DNA from 4 places in the Pseudoalteromonas sp. CnMc7-15 genome. Region 1 is predicted to be linked to each of the others. Evidence: predicted binding sites of a transcription regulator. Region 1 holds the regulator's gene; each other region holds the start of a gene.

Region 1 (5,311 bases):
TTTAGGCGAGATTATTAGTGTAGCGATTCAAAATCGCTTACCAATAGGGTATCTTACTAACGGTCAACGCGTTCCAGAAGATATTCGCGTTGCTAACTCAGAAAAAATGGTTAGAAAAGCTGAACAATTGTTTATCAAACGCCAAAAAACACAAAAATCAGCGGCACCAGCAGGGCGCCAAACAGTGGCGTCTCAGGCAGTAGGAATGTATGATTAACACAGTGCACGATCAAGCAAGTGGCCTTCGAAAAATGAATCAAAACAATAGCCAAGGCGTAAAAGTAATCGCCGTGACCGGTGGCAAAGGGGGCGTCGGTAAAACCAATGTCTCTTTGAATTTAGCTATTGCCATGGGTCAGCAAGGCAAACGAGTCTTAGTGTTAGATGCTGACCTAGGACTGGCAAACTGTGACGTTATGCTTGGTCTGCGTGTTGAAAAGAACCTTTCTCATGTTCTAAGCGGTGAGTGCGAACTGCGCGATATACTGGTAACTGGGCCTGCGGGCATTCGTATTGCGCCGGCAACATCGGGGTCACAGAGCATGGTTGAACTGAGTGCTGCAGAGCATGCAGGTTTAATCCGTGCGTTTAGCGAGCTCGATAACGACTTTGATGTCCTCATTGTCGACACCGCCGCCGGTATCTCCGATATGGTACTGAGCTTCTCGCGTGCTGCGCAAGACGTTGTGGTGGTGGTCTGCGATGAGCCAACCTCGATTACCGATGCCTATGCGCTGATCAAGGTGCTTAGTCGTGAACATGGCGTATACAAATTCAAAGTCGTTGCCAATATGGTGCGCAGCCAGCGTGAAGGGCAAGACTTATTTGCCAAACTCTCCAAAGTAACCGACCGATTTTTAGATGTGGCGCTCGAATTAGTGGCCACCGTGCCCTATGATGAAAACATGCGTAAATCAACGCGTCGCCAGAAAGCCGTCGTGGAGTTATTCCCTAACTCACCCGCTTCGGTATCGCTGAAAAGTCTCGCTGGCAAGGCACTAAAATGGCCAACCCCTAATCAACCATCGGGGCATTTGGAGTTCTTCATTGAAAAGCTGGTCAATAATTAACTGTTGTTCGGATTTATGAATAAAGTGGCTGGATATCAAGATCAATTACAATTAAACACTCTGGTCGAGCGCCATGCCGCGCTGGTCAAGCGTGTCGCATGTCATTTGCTGGCTCGACTGCCAGCGAGTGTGCAGCTCGATGATCTCATTCAGTCCGGCATGATTGGCCTCATAGAGGCATCAAAGACCTTTGACGCCAGTAAAGGCGCCAGCTTTGAGACGTTTGCTGGTATTCGTATTCGTGGTGCGATGCTTGATGAAGTACGACGGGGAGATTGGGCTCCACGATCGGTACATCGCAATAGCCGCGCTGTAGCTACCGCTGTACATGAATTGGAAACCTCCCTGGGTCGGGAACCAAAGGATGTTGAAGTAGCTGAAAAACTTGATATTTCGCTCGATGAATACCATCATATTTTAAACGATGTTAATTGCTCTAAAGTGCTCGGTATCGAAGACTTAGGTGTCGATGAAGATGTACTCACCCCGAGCAGTGAACAATCTCAAACGGGGCGGCCCTACACCAGCGTTCACAACGAACGCTTTAACCAAGCATTAGTAGCGGCAATTAATTCTCTCCCCGAGCGTGATGCATTGGTATTATCGTTGTACTATAACGATGAAATGAATTTAAAAGAAATTGGGCAAATACTGGACGTAAGTGAGTCCCGTGTGAGTCAGATACATGGTCAGGCAATGATTAAGCTCAAAGCGAAAGTCAATGACTGGGTCAATTAGTAGTAAGAATAAAGGTTCATACCTCACTGGAGGATACTTTGGATAAAAACATGAAAATTCTCGTGGTCGATGACTTTTCCACTATGAGAAGAATCATTAAAAACCTATTGCGTGATTTAGGCTTTACCAACGTGCAAGAAGCGGACGATGGTAGTACCGCGCTGCCCATGTTGCAAAACCAAGAGTTTGACTTTGTGGTTACCGATTGGAACATGCCAGGTATGCAGGGTATCGATTTGCTCCGTGCAATTCGCGCCGACGACAGCTTAAAGCACATTCCAGTACTGATGGTAACTGCAGAGGCGAAGAAGGAACAAATCATTGCCGCTGCCCAAGCTGGCGTGAACGGTTACATCGTTAAGCCCTTTACCGCAGCTACATTAAAAACCAAGCTGGATAAAGTATTTGAGCGCTTAGGTTAACCGAGAAGGAGAGGTTTATGTCAGCTCCCGCTGCACCTCACATTACCCTAGAGCAAGCCAAACAGCTTGTATCGTTTCTTGAGCAAGGTGAGCAGGAGAAAGCCGATCAGCTGATCCTCGATGCTGCCTCCAAGGAACAGTCCGAACTGTTTGCTGAGGTTGGCAAGTTGACGCGGCAACTTCACGAGTCGTTGAAGAATTTCCAACTCGATACGCGCTTGAACGACCTCACGCAAGAAGCCATTCCCGATGCTAAGCAGCGTCTTAATTACGTGATGGAAATGACCGAGCAGGCGGCAAATAAAACCATGGATGCCGTGGAAGCCAGTTTGCCCATCGCTGAGCAGCTATCCACTGAACTACATCAAATTAAACCCATTTGGGATAAATTGATGCGTCGCGATCTCGAATTAGGTGAGTTCAAGCAGTTGTGTCATCAGCTTGATAGCTTTATGAACCGCTCTCAAGGCAGCACAGTGGAGCTGCACGACCTTCTTAACAATGTGCTGATGGCGCAAGACTACCAAGATTTAACAGGGCAAGTAATTCGCCGCGTAATCGAGCTGGTGCGCGAGGTAGAAGACAGCCTTATTAATTTATTAACTGTGTTTGCGGGCAACGAAGGTGAAGAACCGGTGGTTGAACAACAAAAAGCAAAACCAGCTGTGAACGCAGAAGGTCCAGAAGGGCCAATTATAGACACAGAATCACGTGATGACGTGGTCTCAGGCCAAGATGAAGTAGACGACTTGTTGTCTAGTTTAGGCTTCTAAAGAGGAGAGCGGCTGCATGAGCTTTGAAGTAGATGAAGATATTTTACAGGACTTTTTAGTCGAAGCAGGTGAGATATTGGAGCAGCTCTCTGAGCAGTTAGTAGAGCTTGAAAATAACCCTGATGATAAAGACTTGCTCAACGCTATCTTCCGGGGCTTCCACACTGTTAAAGGGGGAGCTGGGTTCCTTGGCATGAATGAGCTGGTGGATGCCTGTCATGGTGCTGAGAATGTGTTTGATATTCTGCGCCAAGGTAAGCGCCAGGTTACTTCTGAACTGATGGACGTGATCCTGCAAGCGCTCGATACAATTAACGACATGTTTGCGCTTATTCAAGCACGAGAGCAGCCGCAACCTGCAGACCCTGAGTTACTTGCCGTATTGCATAAACTGAGCGAACCTGAATCCGAAGATGAGGCACCTATTGCTGTGCCTGAACCTGCCGCAACTCCGAGTGAACCTGTTGTTGAACCCGAACCTGTGCCTGAAAATGTCGCATCAGGGGCCGATGATTTTGGCGATGATATTTTGTTCGATGCGCCAAGTGCTGACAGTGACGAAGGCGAAGCGATTGACGAAATCACCGAAGATGAATTCGAAAGTTTGCTGGATGAATTGCACGGCCAAGGCAAAGGCCCGTCTGTGGGTGAAGGGTCAGCGGATGCTGGGACATCCGGTAATGATGAAGATATTACCGATGATGAGTTCGACTCGCTACTAGACGAATTACATGGAGCAGGCAGCTTTGGTGCCATTAGCGATAATGGCTCCACGCCGAGCGTCGAAGAGCAAGGAGCTGCGCAGCAGAGTGTACCGACTACACCGGGCGAATCAGAGTCGGCCAGTGGTGGTGATGAAGACATTACCGAAGATGAATTTGATGCGCTGCTTGATGAGCTGCACGGCAAAGGCAATGCGCCTAAAGCAAGCTCTGCAGAAGCTTCGCCAGCGCCGGTTGAAAAGCCTGCGGCGCCAGTAAGCCAAAGTAAAGCTAAAGACACACCGCCGGCAACGCCAGCGCCTAGTAAAGCGCCAGCGGCCGCAAAACCAGCGCCGAGTACGGCGAAGGGGAGCACCCCGCCTAGCAGTGGTGATGCCAAAAAACCGGCACCTAAAGCCGCGCCACCGCCACAAGCAGAAACGACAGTGCGCGTCGATACCAAACGACTAGACCAGATCATGAATATGGTGGGTGAGCTGGTATTGGTACGTAATCGTCTTATTACCTTAGCGAATAATAACAACAGTGAAGCTATGGGTAAGGCTATCTCAAATCTTGACGTGGTCACCGCCGACCTACAAGGTGCGGTGATGGCAACTCGGATGCAGCCAATTAAGAAAGTATTTGGCCGCTTCCCACGTGTGGTACGTGACCTTGCCCGCAGCTTACAAAAAGATATTTCCTTGGTCCTTGAAGGGGAAGAGACTGATTTAGATAAAAACCTTGTCGAAGCCCTAGCTGACCCACTCGTGCACTTAGTACGTAACTCAGTGGACCATGGTATTGAGATGCCTGATGTTCGAGAAGCAGCAGGTAAACCTCGCACCGGTACGGTGCGCTTATCGGCTTCTCAAGAAGGCGACCACATTCTCCTGAGCATCCACGATGATGGCGCAGGGATGGATGCCGAAAAACTGAAAAAAATCGCTATTAGCAAAGGGGTTATTGATCACGACCAGGCCGCCCGGTTGAGTGACACGGAAGCCTATAACCTTATTTTTGCCCCTGGATTCTCCACCAAAGAGGAAATTTCTGATATTTCTGGGCGTGGTGTGGGTATGGATGTGGTGAAAACCAAGATCAGCCAGCTTAACGGCACCATTAATATCGACTCACAGCTCGGTATTGGTACCCGTCTAGATATCAAAGTACCGCTGACGCTTGCTATTTTGCCAACGCTGATGGTGATTGTTGGTGAACAAACCTTTGCTCTGCCATTGGCGGCTGTTAGTGAGATTTTCCACCTTGATTTGACCAAAACTAACATTGTTGATGGCCAGCTCACCATTATTGTGCGTGAAAAAGCTGTACCACTATTTTATTTAGAGCATTGGTTAGTCAAAGGTGCGGACCGCACCCAACGTAAAGCCGAAGGCCATGTCGTCATCGTTCAAATTGGTACTAAAAAGGTCGGCTTTGTGGTGGATTCGCTGATTGGTCAAGAGGAAGTAGTCATAAAGCCTCTGGATGCGTTGCTGCAAGGCACACCAGGTATGGCCGGGGCGACAATTACCTCAGACGGTGGCATAGCCTTAATTCTAGACGTGCCAAGCATGCTAAAACATTACGCTGGGCGCTCCAGCGTT
Region 2 (5,311 bases), on a different contig from region 1:
AGTTATGCTTGGCCAATGACTCAGCTAGCTTTGACATACGTGGAACAGGGTCTGAGCCGTGTACTAGAACGACCGCTGCTTGTGGGTTTTTAGGAATAAATATGCTCCCTGATAGTGGCACCCCTTCGCTGTCAAACACGATCTCTTCAACAGTGATAAGGTCACGCGAGTGCGCGCTTTCTTCGCCAAGAGCATGGCTTAGATTTCTGCTGTTTGTTGCACAACCTGACGCAAAAATGAGTAAAACTACAAGATATCCAACGTTTTTCACTTTTTATCCTTAATGGAATTGAATCAATCTTTACAGAGCAAACTTGGTGCCAAATAAAAGTGATTTAATTTCAGATGGTTAAAAACTCTGTTCCCAGATGGATTAGTCTAAATGATCGCTAATTGGATGTTTTAACCATTTATTGACTACCCTCATGGATTACTCAATGCTGGAAAGTTCACCCGTTTTGAGTGTTTCTTTTCGCTGTGAGACTAGAAATGCGCGACGACACCTCAGTAAAGGCCTAAAAAAGGGCGCCATTTAGTAGCGCCCTTACTCACTCTTTATTCACTTATTCCACTTTAAATTTGGCAGTGGCGTCCAACAGGTTGTCAGATAGATAGTGTAGGTTTTTAGCGACATCGCGCACTTCACTGAGCGCTTGCATCGTATCTTCAAAGGAGCGGTGCATTGAGGTGACATTATCAACGACCATAGTGGCCACTGAGGTCTGCTCCTCGGTGGCGGCGGCAATTTGCCCATTCATGGTGTTAATAGATAAAATCTGTTCGGAGATTTGCTCAATCGATTGCCCTGTTTGCTCGGCGGCTTGAGCATTATTACTGGCCATATCCCGTGCTGAGGTCATTGCTTTAACGGCATCATTGGCTGCTTCAGTTAACACGGTAAGCAATTCGCGAATTTCATTGGTGGATTTGGCGGTACGTGAGGCCAGCTCTCGAACCTCATCGGCGACCACCGCAAAGCCTCGACCTTGCTCGCCAGCACGAGCGGCCTCGATTGCTGCGTTCAATGCCAATAAGTTAGTTTGCTCTGCAATTGAGGTAATCACATTGAGAATCTGGGTCACGTTTTGAGTATCATCCGCCAACTTGTTAATAGTGCCTGCGGCGCGATTGATTTCCTCACTCAAGGTTTGTGATTCACTCACGGATACGCGGATTTGGTCTTTGCTCTGTGCCACCTCTTGCTCGGCAAGTTGCGCTGCGTCGGATGCTTGCGAAGCAGAATGAGAAATATCGCCCACACTCTGGCGCATCTCTTCCATCGACTGGCGGACAATTTCTGCATCACTGGTTTGCTGGTTGGTCGCAGACTCTGCTTTTTCCATGCCTTGCACCAAGCGTGTAGAATTCTCCATCAGCGGTTCAACCACATTCATCACTTCAACCACCGCTTTTTTTAGCAGAGCTATAAACTCATTAAAATTGATGGAGACTTGGCCAATTTCATCATGAGAACGCACATTGAGCGTGGTCGACAACGACCCCTGCCCCTGTGCCAACAAATGCAAATTTTGCGCGGCATCTTTTGCCGAGTTACCTATACCTCGGGCGATCACCACCGCAAGTAGCACCACAAAAATCACAGAGACCACAGCGACAATTAACATGGTTGTCATTGCCGTGCCTGAGCGGCTTTCAGTTTCGTTTATCAGCTGTAAAAAGCGCGCATTGGCACGCTCTTCGGCGTTGTTAAAGTCAGTCGTGAGGGAATTGAAAATGTCGGTTTTCTGCTTTGCGTTTTGTTGAATTTTACTAAAGTCCGCCGTGCCATCGATCATCCCCTTGGCGATGCTAGCGGCTATGTTTTTATAATCTTGTAGCCGCTTAGTGGTGTTCGCAGGCATAAAACCGCTTTGGATGTTATTTAGCTTTTCTAAATTATCCGTGATGGTTTGATAGACTTCTTCGGCTTTATCCAGCAACTCTGCATCACCAAAGGTAACTGCCTGGGTATAAAGCTCATCAACGCTGTTCAGCGCAGTGGCATTTTCTGCGGTGATGTTGAGCAAGTTGTAGGTGGAAGTCTCAAGCTCGTTGAGTGACTGCTGATTTGAGCTCATGGCGGAATAGTTGACTAACACAATCACCACAAAAGCCACCACCGCAACGCAAGTAATCGCGTGGATTTTTTTAGTAATGCTTAGGTTTGCGAACGAGAAACCCGTATTCATAGTGTACACCTCAGAAAGTAATGCTTATTAGGTATCGGCCAGCTACCTCTAAGTGTTAACCAAATTTAAGAAAATTCTAACTTTTTTTGCTTTTTCTCTCATTTTTATTGGTTCATGCAAAAAACGCCACGGCGGTGGTTGCCTGCTGAATATACAACAAAAAATTTACAAACCTTATATTTGTCTATACTCAAGGAGCACTAAGCACACAACTTAGGAAACAGGTATGAAACTCAAACTATCGTTAATTGCAGTGGCGTTGTCGTTCAGCTCGCAAAGTTTTGCGGATGTCAACGTATCGGGCTTTGTCAGCATAAATGCTGGTAAAGTGCTCAGTGGTGATGGTGTTCCACAATATGGTGTAGAGCCGACTTTCTTAGCCGACTACCCCATTGTTAGTGCTTACACCGATGAAATATCTTTCGAACCCGAGTCGCTATTCGGCCTTCAAGTGAGCGCCGACTTGATGGATGGTCTTAGCGCAACAGGGCAAATAGTGGCTCGCGGTGCTAATGATTTTGACGCTGAGTTCGAGTGGGCCTACTTGTCTTATGAGCTCAATGAGAATTGGACTTTGCAAGGAGGTAAGAAACGCCTACCGCTATTCTACTACTCGGATTTCTATGATGTTGGCTATGCCTATGTTTGGATGCGCCCCCCCGCCGACAATTACACTTGGCAAATATTCAATTACAACGGCCTTAACTTGCTATACAACGGCTATGTTGGCGACTGGTCCATCAGCGGTAATATTTATGGCGGCCGTGAAGACGATGAGAGCAACAAGCTGCTCAGCGAATTTTTCTTCCAAGAGCCAACCAGAGAAATATGGAAAGATATCATTGGCGGCGTAATTCAAGCGAGTAACGACTGGTTTGAAATACGGGCTACACACATGCGTTATACCAATGAGCGTTATCGCAGTGGCAATATCGTTGTTTGGGAAGATGGGGATACCGAACGCGACGGTAAGTTCTATGGTCTCGCCTTGAACCTCGACTTTGGCGACGCCTTTGTATTAACAGAGCTTAACCGCCTCGATCTCGATGGCAACCTCGATACCTACATGGTCAGCGCGGGCTATCGCTTTGATGGCATCACACCCTATGTGAGTTACTCTGAATTTGATCAAGAAGGCGATGGCGATACCGAGCAGCACAACACCACATCGGTGGGTGTAAGGTGGGACTTCCACCCGTCCGCTGCATTTAAAGTGCAATTCGATAAAGTTGAAGATGATTCTTTTGACTTAGCGGTTGCGGGTGACAGTGAGTCGATCACCATCGGTGTTGACGCGGTATTCTAAATGAGGAGCACAATTATGTATAAGATCGCATTTTTGTTCACGCTATTGAGCTCATCAGTCGCTCTGGCTGATGTGGCCGTTATCGTTCACCCCAGTAATGGCAGTGATATCAATAAAGACACGGTGGAGCGTATCTTTATTGGCAAAGAGAAATCGTTCTCCAATGGCAATAAAGCAATTCCCATTAGCCAAGCCAGCGGAGCCACCGCCGATGAATTTAACCAAAAAGCACTGAATAAGTCCTCAGGACAACTCAAGGCTTATTGGTCAAAGCTCGTGTTTACAGGAAAGGGCACACCGCCTAAAGAGGTGGATAACGATGCTGAAGTGATTCAGTTAGTCAGCTCAAACCCCGATACCATCGGCTTTGTTGATGCTGGCAGCGTCACAGATGCTGTTAAAGTGGTCACCACTTTCTAACGAATATTCTAAGCGGTAGATATAACAACGGGGCGTTTTTCGCCCCGTTTTCATTGCTCATATTGTTACTTAGTCGTCTTCTATTTTATCCAACCCTTTGGTATCTTCTCGCGCTTTTAAATCGTGGTGAATAGCCGATTTGATAAGCATATAACCTGTGATGGGGGCGGTGATCAGCAAAAATATAGAAATAAGAATCTCTTTGATGTTTACTTCACCGTTGGTAACACTAAAGTAAACATTGGCGGCAATAAGTAGCGATGCCATCCCTAAGGTGGTGGCCTTCGTTGGGCCATGTAAACGCATAAAGAAATCCGGCATTTTTACCAGACCAATAGAACCAATTAAAATAAACGCGCCGCCTGCAAGTAAGAACGCGGCAATTATCCACTCAAACATACCCTCTCCTACTCAATGATATCGCCACGTAGTAAATATTTACATACTGCGACAGTGCTGACAAAACCAAGCATGGCAATAAGCAGCGCAGCTTCAAAGTAAATCTGTGTTTGCATACCGATACCATACAAAATAATCAACGCGATGGTATTAATGTACATAGTATCGAGTGCCAAGATACGATCTGGGATAGAAGGGCCGACAATTAAGCGCCACAAATTGAGCACCAGTGACACGCCAATCATCGCAAACACGATAAGTAAAACATGTTCTAACATTGAAAAATCTCCTTCAACGGCGCTTCGTAACGGCTTTTAATGGAGTTAATCAGCTCCTGTTCGTCTCCCATATCAAGCACATGGATCAGCAAGAAGCGTTGTTCAGGCTCTTGTCCTTGTGGCAGAGACTCTGGAATCGGATACACCTCAGCACTGACCGTGCCGGGAGTTAATGACACAGTGCTCGCAAGCATGGTGATAGGTAAATCATGTTTCAAATCTAACGGCACTTTAATAAACCCAGGACGCAAACGCTTGCTTGGCCCCAGTATTTTTATCGCTACTTCAACATTCGCAGTGATAATGTCCCACAGCACGATAAGCAGCTGCTTAAATGCCAAGCCGGGGCGCAATATTAACGGCTGAGGCTTGCGAAATGGCGCGATAGACAACGGAATAACAATAGCCAGTACCGCCCCTAAAATTAAATGGCCCGGCGATACGCTGTTGTTAAGCAACAGCCAAACCGCAAACAATAATATGGTGCGAAACGGGGTGGGTAACCACTTATATTTTGCTTGTAAACGCATTTATTGCCCCTTAGCCAACGCAAAAACAGTATCAACTGCGACTTGAGTATTATGCAATGTTGCTGCTGCATGCTGGCTCACTTCGGTCAGTGGTGCAGCGAACACTGTCATTAATACTGGCACTGCAAGCATCAATAGCACCGCGAAGCTTCGGCGTTTGCCAGCGTATACGGCATCTTCAAATTGTTC
Region 3 (5,311 bases), on a different contig from region 1:
GCGGGTTTATTAAGCTGATGCCCGGTATAAAGCATATTACGGCATTCATTGGCGTTAGCCGGTGCCATAATGACCATATTGGGAATACAGCGTAAATAACTTAAGTCATACGTGCCCTGATGAGTTTCCCCGTCGGCGCCAACTACGCCAGCGCGATCAATGGCAAAAAGCACTGGCAATTCCTGTAGCGCCACATCATGAATAAGTTGATCGTAGGCACGCTGTAAGAAGGTTGAATAAATTGCCACTACGGGGTTTAGGCCTTCACACGCAAACCCTGCACCGAGTGTGACCGCATGCTGCTCTGCAATGGCGACATCGAAATATTGTTGTGGGTACTCTTTAGAGAAGCGCACCATGCCCGAGCCCTCGCGCATTGCCGGAGTGATGGCCATCAGTTTGTCATCAACGCTGGCCATATCACACAACCAATCGCCGAATACCTTAGAAAAGGTCGGTGCGCCTGGCTTAGATTTGGGTAATTTAGTCACGGTCGGGTCAAACTTGGGCACCGCATGGTAACCAATAGGATCGGCTTCAGCAGGCTTATAACCTTTGCCCTTTTGGGTTTTTATATGCAGCAGCTGAGGACCTTTGAGGTTGCGCATATTGCGCAGGGTGTCGACCAGCATGTTGACATCATGGCCATCGATTGGGCCGATATAATTAAAGCCAAGCTCTTCGAAGAAGGTGCCCGGTATAACCATGCCTTTAAGGTGCTCTTCCATACGGCTAGCCAGTTCTTTCACTGGCGGTAACCCTGATAAGAGCTTTTTGCTGCCCTCACGAATATTGGCGTAAAAGCTACCGGAGAGAATACGCGCAAAATGATTATTTAACGCGCCGACATTTTCTGAAATAGACATCTCGTTGTCATTTAAAATGACTAACATGTCGGAATTAATATCGCCAGCGTGGTTCATCGCCTCAAAGGCCATGCCCGCAGTGATAGCACCATCGCCGATGACGGCAACGGTTTTACGGCCTTGGCCTTCTTTTTGTGCAGCAATAGCCATACCTAGCGCGGCGGAGATGGAGGTACTCGAATGACCGACACTAAAGGTGTCGTACTCGCTCTCACCGCGATAAGGGAACGGATGTAATCCATCTTTTTGGCGAATAGTATGCATTTGCTCACGGCGGCCGGTGATCAGTTTGTGCGGATAGGCTTGGTGGCCTACATCCCAAATCAGGCGATCAAACGGGGTGTTATACACATAGTGCAGCGCAACAGTCAGTTCAACCGTGCCGAGCCCGGAGGCAAAGTGACCGCTACTTTGCGATACGGAGTTTAGTAAGTAGTCCCGCAGTTCGTGGCTAAACGCGCCTAACCGCTCTTGCGGTAGCTCGCGAAGTTGTTCAGGCTTGCTGACCTGTTGTAATAAGGGATACTTGCTACTATCCAAATTCATGCGTCGTTTTATCCTTTACTGCGATGGCTGAAGTATATCAAACCAGCCCTTCGCATCAGTAGTCATTTTTAATGATCTCTGGCGATGATATAGCCTGCGAGTTGCTCGAGAACACGGGTGTCATATGGGAGCGGGCACACCGCATCAATAGCTTGTTGATACAAATGCTGCATCTTATCTTTGGCACCATCAAGGCCCATAAGCGCAGGATAAGTAGATTTATTTGCAGCCACATCAGAGCCTTGCGGCTTTCCTAGCGTGGCGGTATCTCCTTCAACATCCAAAATATCATCTTGCACTTGAAAAGCCAGGCCGATGGCACGGCCGTAATCGTCTAATGCAGCACGTGTGCTGTTTTCTACGTTCGGGGAGCACAAATAGCCCAGCTTAATGGCGCAGCTTAGTAATGCCCCGGTTTTCAGACGATGAATATGCTCAAGTTCACTTAAGGAAATCGCTTTATCGGTGGCCGCGATATCGAGCGCTTGGCCGCCTACCATACCCAATAGCCCTGAAGCTTGGCTTAAACTTCGTATCAGTGCTAACTGTTGGCTAGCGCCGATATCAAAGTCAGTGCTACTGAGCAGCTCAAAGGCAATGGTTTGCAAGGTGTCGCCAGCTAAAATAGCGTGGGCCTCGTCAAATGCGATATGGCAGGTGGGTCGACCGCGCCGTAATTCATCATCGTCCATGGCCGGTAAATCATCATGCACCAGAGAGTAACTATGAATACACTCAATGGCTGCAGCGGCTTTGTGAAGATCGTCTTGATGTGCTGCAAGCATATTACCTACAGCATAGACTAAAAATGGTCGCAAGCGCTTGCCACCATTTTCAATACAGTACTGCGTTGCCGCCAATAACTGAGGCTGTGTTTGTTGCTGTGTTTGAAAATAACGCTGTAGGGTGTGTAGCACATCCTGTTGTGCCTGTGCTAAGGCATGTTTTAAATTCACAGGGGCGACTACTCTTGATCATCCATTGGGGTGAGCTCAGCATTTAGGTCGTTGCTCATTAACATGCTTACTTTCTGCTGGGCGTTATCAAGCTTTTGAGCCGATGCATTTGCCAGACCAATACCGCGTTCAAATTGCTTTAAAGATTGCTCTAAAGACAATTCTCCTTGCTCCATATCAGTTACAATTTGCCCTAATTCATTAATGGCTTCTTCAAAGCTTAGGTTTTCTGGTTTTTTTTGGGCCATGGCCTTGTCACTCACTACACCTAATAAGAGCGCCAATTTTAGGGGGAATCGTGGACTAGGTCAAAGATGGATGCGATTTTCACGGCAAAGCTGTGTAGGCATGCTAGTTTTAATATTGTCGCTTCGCGATTTTAAAAAAATGATTCAAGTAATTCAGCAAGTTGCCGATATCTCAAGAGTAATTATAATAACGTCTGATATTCCCTGGCCATATATAGGGCTTTAGTGGGAAGGCGCTGAATAGAAAAGTGGGTGGAGGACATGTGGATTTAGCAACCATAATAGGTATTCTCGGCGCGATTGGTTTCGTTGTCATGTCTATGGTGCTTGGTGGTGATGTGGGCATGTTCTATAACACTCCTTCGGTGCTAATTGTATTTGGTGGTTCTCTTTTTATCGTGCTTGCTAACTACACCATGGGGCAATTTTTCACCATAGGGAAAGTAGCCGGCAAGGCCTTCATGTTTAAGATTGAATCACCTGATGAGCTTATTGAGAAGGCTGTAGAGCTGGCAGACTCTGCTCGTAAAGGGGGCTTTTTAGCGCTAGAAGAGGCAGAGATTAACAACAAGTTTATGCGCAAAGGCATTGATATGTTGGTTGATGGCCATGACGCCGATGTAGTTCGTGCTACTTTGCAAAAAGATATTTTGTTAACCACCGCTCGCCATGAGCAAGGCGCAGGACTGTTTAAGGCCTTGGGTGATATAGCCCCGGCAATGGGTATGATCGGGACCTTGATCGGGTTGGTGGCGATGCTCTCTAACATGGATGACCCCAAAGCGATTGGCCCCGCGATGGCGGTGGCGCTACTAACCACATTGTACGGTGCGTTTCTCGCCAATGTGATAGCTATTCCTATCCAATCCAAGTTAGAACTGCGCAAAGACGAAGAAGAGCTCAATCAACGGCTGATCCTAGACGCTATCCTAGGTATTCAAGACGGACAAAATCCCAAAGTTATCGAAGGCATTCTGAAAAATTATCTGGCAGAGTCTAAGCGCCAAGTTGATACCGAGGAGTAAGTATGTCGGATGAAAAACCCTGCAAATGCCCCCCTCCCGGATTACCGGCTTGGATGGGCACGTTCGCAGACTTGATGTCGCTACTGATGTGTTTCTTCGTATTGCTATTGGCGTTCTCCGAGATGGATGTGCTCAAGTTTAAGCAAATTGCTGGTTCCATGAAGTTTGCTTTTGGTGTGCAAAATAAACTGGAAGTAAAAGACATACCTAAAGGAACCAGTGTCATCGCTATGGAATTTAAACCGGGGCGCCCAGATCCTACGCCCATTGAGACAATTCAACAGCAAACTGTTGAAATGACACAGCAAATGCTGGAGTTCCAAGCTGGGGAAGAAGACTCCGCAGGCGGTCGTAAAGAGCAGCGTGGCGACCAACGCGGTGGGGAGTCTGCCAGTACCGCCGATGAGCAGTCGCAACAGCAAGCCATCGCCGCAGCAGACCAAGAGCGCACCAATGAGCTGGTGAAGAAAATTGCACAACAGCTAGAACAGCAAATTATTGACGGCGCCATAGAACTGGAATCTTTAGGGCAGCAAATAATTATTCGCATTCGTGAAAACGGCTCTTTTCCCTCCGGCAGTGCTTTCTTACAGCCAAAATTTAAGCCTATTATTCAAGATATTGCTGAATTACTAAAAGATGTACCCGGGGAAATCACTGTCTCGGGGCACACCGATGACTTCCAAGTCTCCAATGAGCTCTATACCAACAACTGGGACCTGAGTGCGATGCGCGCAGTCGCGGTTGCCAGTGAAATGCAAAAGGTTGATGACTTTGATAAAAGTAGAATGGTCGTGGTGGGGCGCGCAGATACACGGCCGTTAGTCCCCAATGAAACTGATGAAGATCGTAAGCGTAATCGCCGCGTCGAAATTTCAATTATGCAGGGTAAAGCCAAAGAATCTGACCCCATTGAAGTTGTGCAGTAACTATTGGCTTTGTGCCAAAAATACGGTAATTTAGCAACTGAATTAAAGCTGAATAGACAGGGAGCACAGGATGTTGGATTTGCATAAGTTTGCCAGTATACCCGGAAATGGTAGCGGCACTGATGATAAAAGCGGAGACGATAACAAAGATACCGAACAGTCGTTAGGCTAAGTACTTATGCCTAGTTGGCTAGAGGAAACGTTAATCTTTCTAAACAATAGTTGGGCAGCATTTTTGCTGCCCGCTATTGTTTTCTATGTCCTTACTCGTGAGTACAAGGCCTTGCGGTTTGTCCTTCTAACCGCCGCTTTCTTTCTCTACGGAACACTGATACACGATTTTTTGCTCGATTGGGATAAAGACATGATCTGGCGTTATGTCATATGGGCAAGCAACGATATTACCTGGATGGCGATTATTGCCTACTGGGGCATTCGTGGCAAAGTGCATATGTGGCAAAGTATTGCTGGTCAGCTTATTGTCGTTGCCGCGCCTTTTTTACAGCTTTGGCGTGTCGCTGATCGCCATTTATGGGATCTAACATTTAATAGCTCGTACCTTTACAAAACCCTAATACCAATCATAAACAGCGTCACTTTAATATTGTGCTATTTACCGATACTGTTTTGGTTGCAGGCAAGAAGAAACAAAACAGCCGCGCGCACTCTTTCCTAGCTCGTAATTATACTCTACACTGTAATAACTGTATAAATAGCCAGTTGTTGTCATGAAGCTTTATA
Region 4 (5,311 bases), on a different contig from region 1:
TGGTGAATATTGAGTAATAATTATTTGCAACAAAAAAGCCCAGCATCGCGCTGGGCTTTTTCATCAGTTGATACTTAGTTGCGATTTACTTTTACGCGTTCAGTTACAGAGATATGTGCTTCAACGCGACGGTTTTGCGCATGTGCTTGTGCAGTGTTTGCATCGTTTAACAAGCGCTCTTCACCGAAGCCCACCGTATTGATGCGCGACTCGGCAATGCCGTCGTCGATAAGCTGGTTCGCTACGTGATCGGCACGCTTTTTAGAGAGCGTTTTGTTATAAGCGGCATCACCCACTGCAGAGGCGTGACCTTCCAATAGCACAGTGGTTTTTGGGTACTCTTTCATAAAGTCAGCCACTTCTTGAATATCATCAAAGTAACGCTGGTTTACGTCTGAGTTATCATGCGGGAAGCGCACTAACAAGCTCACTTTATCGCCTTTTTCCATGTAACGAGTACAGCCGTTCTCATCCACCGCATCGGTCATAGGTGTATTTGCGCAATTATCTCGCGCGTCAATAACACCGTCTTTATCGCTGTCTTTCGGCTCTTCTTTCACTACTGGAGCAACAACAGGCTCTGGCGCCGGCTCTACTTTTTTCGGCTGCGGCTTATCACCAAAGTGATAGCTAAGACCGAGTTTAAGGCCGAAGTCTGAGTGATTTTGGTTCAAGCCTTCGTAGTAATTTGCTTCACCATATGCAGCCCAGTTATAAGTTAGGTGATGGCGAAAACCCACACCTAGATTTGCCGCATTGAAGTCGTTATAAACATCAAACTTCTTAGCACCCAACACACCATAAACGGTATCGTTAAAGTGGTATAGTACGTCCGCACCATAACGCTCGCCGGTTTTATGATTGTCAGTATTTTCAATATCAAGCTCGAGTGCAGCGAACTCTAGGCGTGCAGTCCAATATTCGTTAAAGCGATAACCCACTTCAACACCTGAGCCAAAAGATTCGCCAATTTCAGTGCCTACAGGCGCACCATCGATGCGATCCCAATCGGCCCAGAAATAATCCCCAAAAACACCAATATGGAGGCCTTCTTGCGGGTTTGTTTGTTCGTCAGCCATAACGCCTTGAGTTGCGAAAGCCAGTACAATAGCTGCAGAGAGTGATTTGATTTTCATTGTATCCATCCCATGTTAACGATTATCGAGCACGCGCTTAGCATTTGTGCGTCACACACCAGATTGAAAAAGCGGCTAATACTGCTTCATAAATCTGAGCTCGTTCGATTGTTATTGACTTTATTAGCTGGCATTTCTTGCTCTTATCGTAGCCACATTAATCAATGTGCTCTACGTCGTGGTCCAAGCCAACAGTTCATTTCCACACCCAAAGTGTAGACCGCAGTGAAGCAAAAACAAAAGCTTAGCCCCACTTTGTACTTTAAATTTAAACACAGGTTTGCTGAATAGCTGCTGAGCATCATATTAAAGTACTATGAACTGAATGTAACCAAGGCATTAAAAAAGCACCAAATGGTGCTTTTTGTTTATTACTCGCTGTCATCGCTGGGGGTCGATGGTGAGTCTTTTAACAGCTGCTCCAGCTGCGAGAACATCGCTTTGCTGTAGTCAATAAACTCTTGCACTTTCTCTTGCTCTTTATCTTGATTGAGCCAAAGCATCAACCCCGATAGCTCATTTTGCAGCCCTAAGTCACCGGCCTGCTTGTATGCCTCTTTCAGCGACTCATTGAAAGGTTGCAGCTCTTTGGCAACTTCTTTACCTGGTGCCGTGCGCTCATACTCTCTTATTGCAGCACGAGTTTTAGTTTGTGTCAGATCCATAGAGAAGGCGACTAGCTCTGGATTATCTAGCTGCAACTCACTGGCTTTATTGAACGCATCATCATATTGGCCGCTAAAGAAGTCTTCACTTACGCCTTGTAGTTGTGCCATGAAATCATTTACAGCTTGCTGCTCATCTTCATTTAATTCGCCATTAACCGATAACGTGAAGTTTAATTCCTGCTTCTCAAACTGTTCAGATGCATAGCCAGCCCCTTGCTTTTCGCCGGGGGCAAATAAACTGGCTGCCGCACCAGCTTGGTAGTTTTGCGCTAAACTAACGACCACTTCATCGCCTTCAGCGGTAGTAAAACGATACTCGGCATTATTTTGTAGCTGCATATACTGGGCTTGGCTTACCGCTACGCCATTACCAATACTTTGCTCGCCAAAAAGCGATTGCTCAAACTCATTGAGTCCTTCCTCAATGCCTTTTTGTGACTGCTCAATGCCGGTTTTAATTTCGTCGTTGAGTAGCCCAGCATCTTCAAGCTCACCGTAGGCATCATCAATACCGGTTTGCACGCCTTCGCGCGCTTGCGCCAGCATTTCTTGTAACTTGTCGTCATTGGCGCCATCGGCTTTCGCTTTTTTCACCGCACCAGTGACAAACTGCAGCACATTTTTCACTACCTCTTCGAAGTCAAATAACGGCTTGCTTTGCTGTTTTGGTTGTTCGAGACCTAACGCTTGCGCCAATTTGTCATTCAATACCTTGGCACCCACTTGGCCATAACCCGATGAGTAACTATCAAACCTCGGAGAGTTAATCGCGGGCTGTGCCGGCGCATCACCTTTATTTTTTAAACCAGAACGATTGCTTTGGTTAAAGATATGATTTAAATCGCTAATTTTCATGAGCTAAGGCCCTCCTCTGCAGTGGTTGCCAAGCCTTGGCAGCACACATTCATGAGTCAATTAATATACTACTATTGCTGTTATCGGCAGCACGCACAGAAACTGTAGAAATTTTGTGCACTTTATAATGGCCGATACTGGACAAACCGTGGCAACTGCCTACAATAGCGGCGCACTTAATAACGAGAGGTTTGCATGCCAGTAATTGATATCGATACCAGCACCTATGACGCGCAGCTAACAGAAAAACAACAACGAATCACGACACAGTTTTCGCGCTTTGGTGTGCAACAGCTTGAAGTGTTTGCTTCGCCGCCGAAGCATTACCGTCAACGTGCTGAGTTTAGAGTATGGCATGATCAGGACGAGCTCTACCACATTATGTTTGACCCCGTGAGCAAAGAGAAGATCCGCGTTGATCAGTTTGACCCGGGTGCGCCGTTAATCAATGACCTTATGAGCGCGCTTATCAACGAGCTCAAAGATGATGAGTTGATGCGCCGTAAACTGTTTCAAATCGATTACCTCACGACGCTAAGCGGTGAGGCGTTGGTGAGCTTGCTTTACCACAAGCCACTCAACGAGCAATGGCTAGCTGGTGCCAAGGAATTACAAGCAAGATTACAACAACGCTTTAATGTTGAACTCATTGGCCGTGCTCGCAAACAAAAAGAAGTGTTAGGAAATGACTATGTTATCGAGCGCTTGCAGGTAAATGGCCAGCAGTACGTTTATCAGCAAGTAGAAAACAGCTTTACCCAACCCAATGCCAAGGTGAACGAGCTAATGCTGGGCTGGGCTCAAGATGTGTGCGCCCCTTTGAATAATGATTTGCTCGAGCTTTATTGCGGTAATGGTAACTTCTCAGTCGCCTTAGCAGGGTCTTTCAATCGCGTATTGGCCACAGAAATTTCGAAGTCATCGGTTAAATCGGCACAATACAATATCGCAGCTAATAAGGTGACTAACCTTGATATTATTCGTATGAGTAGCGAGGAGTTTACCCAAGCTATGCGTCAAGAACGTAGCTTTAGCCGCTTAAAAGACATCGACTTACAAGAGTATAACTGCCAGACCATCTTGGTTGATCCACCGCGTGCTGGCATGGATGAGCTAACCTGTAAGTTGGTGAGTGAGTATGACAATATTGTCTACATCTCCTGTAACCCAGACACATTAGAGCGCGACTTAGATAGGCTAGCAAGTACTCATAAGGTAACGCGATTCGCGATTTTTGATCAGTTCCCTTACACCCATCATATTGAATCCGGTGTATTTCTCACTCGCAAGTAGCTGACATTATTTGCAGAATAAAAAAACCGCATCATTAAATGCGGTTTTTTTGTGTCTTTCTTAACTTATTTTTTCGCAAGAAAGTTAATCAGTGCGGCAATATCTTCTGGGTCGGTAACGCCTGACTCACGACCTAGTAGTAGGCGATATTTACCATTAACAATAAAGGTAGGAACACCGCGTAGGGCCCCTTTTTCTTTAAAGTATTCTTGATCGCGCTGCATCTTCGAGGCTTTGGTGCGAATAGCAAAGCCTTTGAATAGCTTGTCAAACTTGTCGCCATCTACGCCGTTGGCAACAAAAATATCTTTCACATCAGCGACTTCGTTAAACTTAGCGCGCTTAGTGTGGATATGACTAAACATGGCTGCAATCAACTTGTCTTTTTGCGGCAGCACTTCAGCAGTCGCGAGTGCTTGTGACAGCATATCTTGATTCTCGGTGCTGCGGCCGCCCATGAAGTTAACGTGGCTTTTCTTAAAATCAACATCTTTGCTGAGCTTAGGTTTTACATCCATAAGCAAGCCTTCATAGGCGTTACATGCGGGGCAATAGAAAGAGAAAAACTCTTTCACTTCCGGCTTACGACTAGCTCTGTCCGAAACCACTTCATAGTGCGTGCCTTCTTCAAACTGTGCCGCAATCGCACTGATGGGCAGCGCCAATGCCATCATGGCTAAAGCAATGAACTTCTTCATCGAGTACTCCGATTATTTTTCTAATAAATAGTTTACGAGCTCGTTTAGCTCTTGTTGCGATGCCACTTTATGCACATGCACTTTGTACTTATCGTTAACGATGAGTGTTGGCACACCGGTCAAAGCACCTAGCTTTGAGTAAGTTGTTTGGTCATCCACGGCTTCTTTCTCGCCATTTACAACAGGCTCGCTCGCAGCAAGCATAGCGAAACGTTGGGCATCAATGCCTTGCTCTGCGAGCAATGCTTCCACAGACTCTTGCGTTTGTAATGGCTCGCGTTGACGGTGAATGCTATCAAAAATCGCCTGCGCTACTTCGGCATCTTTACCTTCTTCTTTGGCAACGAGGTAAGCCCGAGTTAGGCGGTTTTGCGCATCTTTATCAATACGTAAGAAGTTTACATGGCTCTTAACTAAAGGCACACCTTCAGGCAGTGACTCTTCAAGTGCCCCAACAATGGGCTCAAGCTTGAAGCAATGAGGGCAGTAGAAAGAGAAAAATTCGGTTACTTTATCAGCTTCAGACGCTTCAGCTTCAAGCACTTGATAGTGCTCGCCCGCTTTAAAGTCAGCTGCCCAAGCGGCAACAGGTAGGCAAAGTAGTAGTAGTGAATATTTTAAAGTTTTTATCATAGTCATCTCAATGTATACATTAAACATC

Evidence for each region. The regulator FliA, encoded in region 1, starts transcription of late flagellar genes. The targets are predictions, from matches to a motif close to CTAAAGNTNNNNNNNNNNNNGCCGATA.
Region 2: MHM95_RS11230 (HAMP domain-containing methyl-accepting chemotaxis protein) is a predicted target of FliA. The motif match lies at 2,222-2,248, and genes of this name have one in related genera.
Region 3: pomA (flagellar motor protein PomA) is a predicted target of FliA. The motif match lies at 2,760-2,786, and genes of this name have one in related genera.
Region 4: MHM95_RS14340 (DUF5610 domain-containing protein) is a predicted target of FliA. The motif match lies at 2,741-2,767, and genes of this name have one in related genera.

Annotation. Positions count from the first base shown of each region.
Region 1 is NZ_JAKRFT010000006.1:101,731-107,041, reverse strand. Features, by position in the region: gene flhF (flagellar biosynthesis protein FlhF) at 1-217, shown strand, start outside; gene MHM95_RS15220 (MinD/ParA family protein) at 210-1,070, shown strand; gene MHM95_RS15215 (RNA polymerase sigma factor FliA) at 1,086-1,808, shown strand; gene cheY (chemotaxis response regulator CheY) at 1,847-2,230, shown strand; gene MHM95_RS15205 (protein phosphatase CheZ) at 2,248-3,003, shown strand; gene MHM95_RS15200 (chemotaxis protein CheA) at 3,020-5,311, shown strand, end outside.
Region 2 is NZ_JAKRFT010000004.1:173,881-179,191, forward strand. Features, by position in the region: gene MHM95_RS11225 (alpha/beta hydrolase) at 1-271, opposite strand, end outside; gene MHM95_RS11230 (HAMP domain-containing methyl-accepting chemotaxis protein) at 564-2,189, opposite strand; gene MHM95_RS11235 (porin) at 2,416-3,495, shown strand; gene MHM95_RS11240 (phosphate ABC transporter substrate-binding protein) at 3,511-3,915, shown strand; gene MHM95_RS11245 (Na+/H+ antiporter subunit G) at 3,985-4,314, opposite strand; gene MHM95_RS11250 (K+/H+ antiporter subunit F) at 4,323-4,592, opposite strand; gene MHM95_RS11255 (Na+/H+ antiporter subunit E) at 4,586-5,122, opposite strand; gene MHM95_RS11260 (monovalent cation/H+ antiporter subunit D) at 5,123-5,311, opposite strand, start outside.
Region 3 is NZ_JAKRFT010000003.1:5,086-10,396, reverse strand. Features, by position in the region: gene dxs (1-deoxy-D-xylulose-5-phosphate synthase) at 1-1,412, opposite strand, end outside; gene ispA ((2E,6E)-farnesyl diphosphate synthase) at 1,481-2,368, opposite strand; gene MHM95_RS07460 (exodeoxyribonuclease VII small subunit) at 2,377-2,616, opposite strand; gene pomA (flagellar motor protein PomA) at 2,880-3,641, shown strand; gene MHM95_RS07450 (flagellar motor protein MotB) at 3,644-4,570, shown strand; gene MHM95_RS07445 (hypothetical protein) at 4,749-5,246, shown strand; partial or broken gene MHM95_RS07440 (DNA topoisomerase III) at 5,299-5,311, shown strand, end outside.
Region 4 is NZ_JAKRFT010000005.1:363,915-369,225, forward strand. Features, by position in the region: gene MHM95_RS14335 (OmpA family protein) at 75-1,136, opposite strand; gene MHM95_RS14340 (DUF5610 domain-containing protein) at 1,508-2,659, opposite strand; gene trmA (tRNA (uridine(54)-C5)-methyltransferase TrmA) at 2,855-3,952, shown strand; gene MHM95_RS14350 (thiol:disulfide interchange protein DsbA/DsbL) at 4,018-4,650, opposite strand; gene MHM95_RS14355 (thiol:disulfide interchange protein DsbA/DsbL) at 4,663-5,283, opposite strand.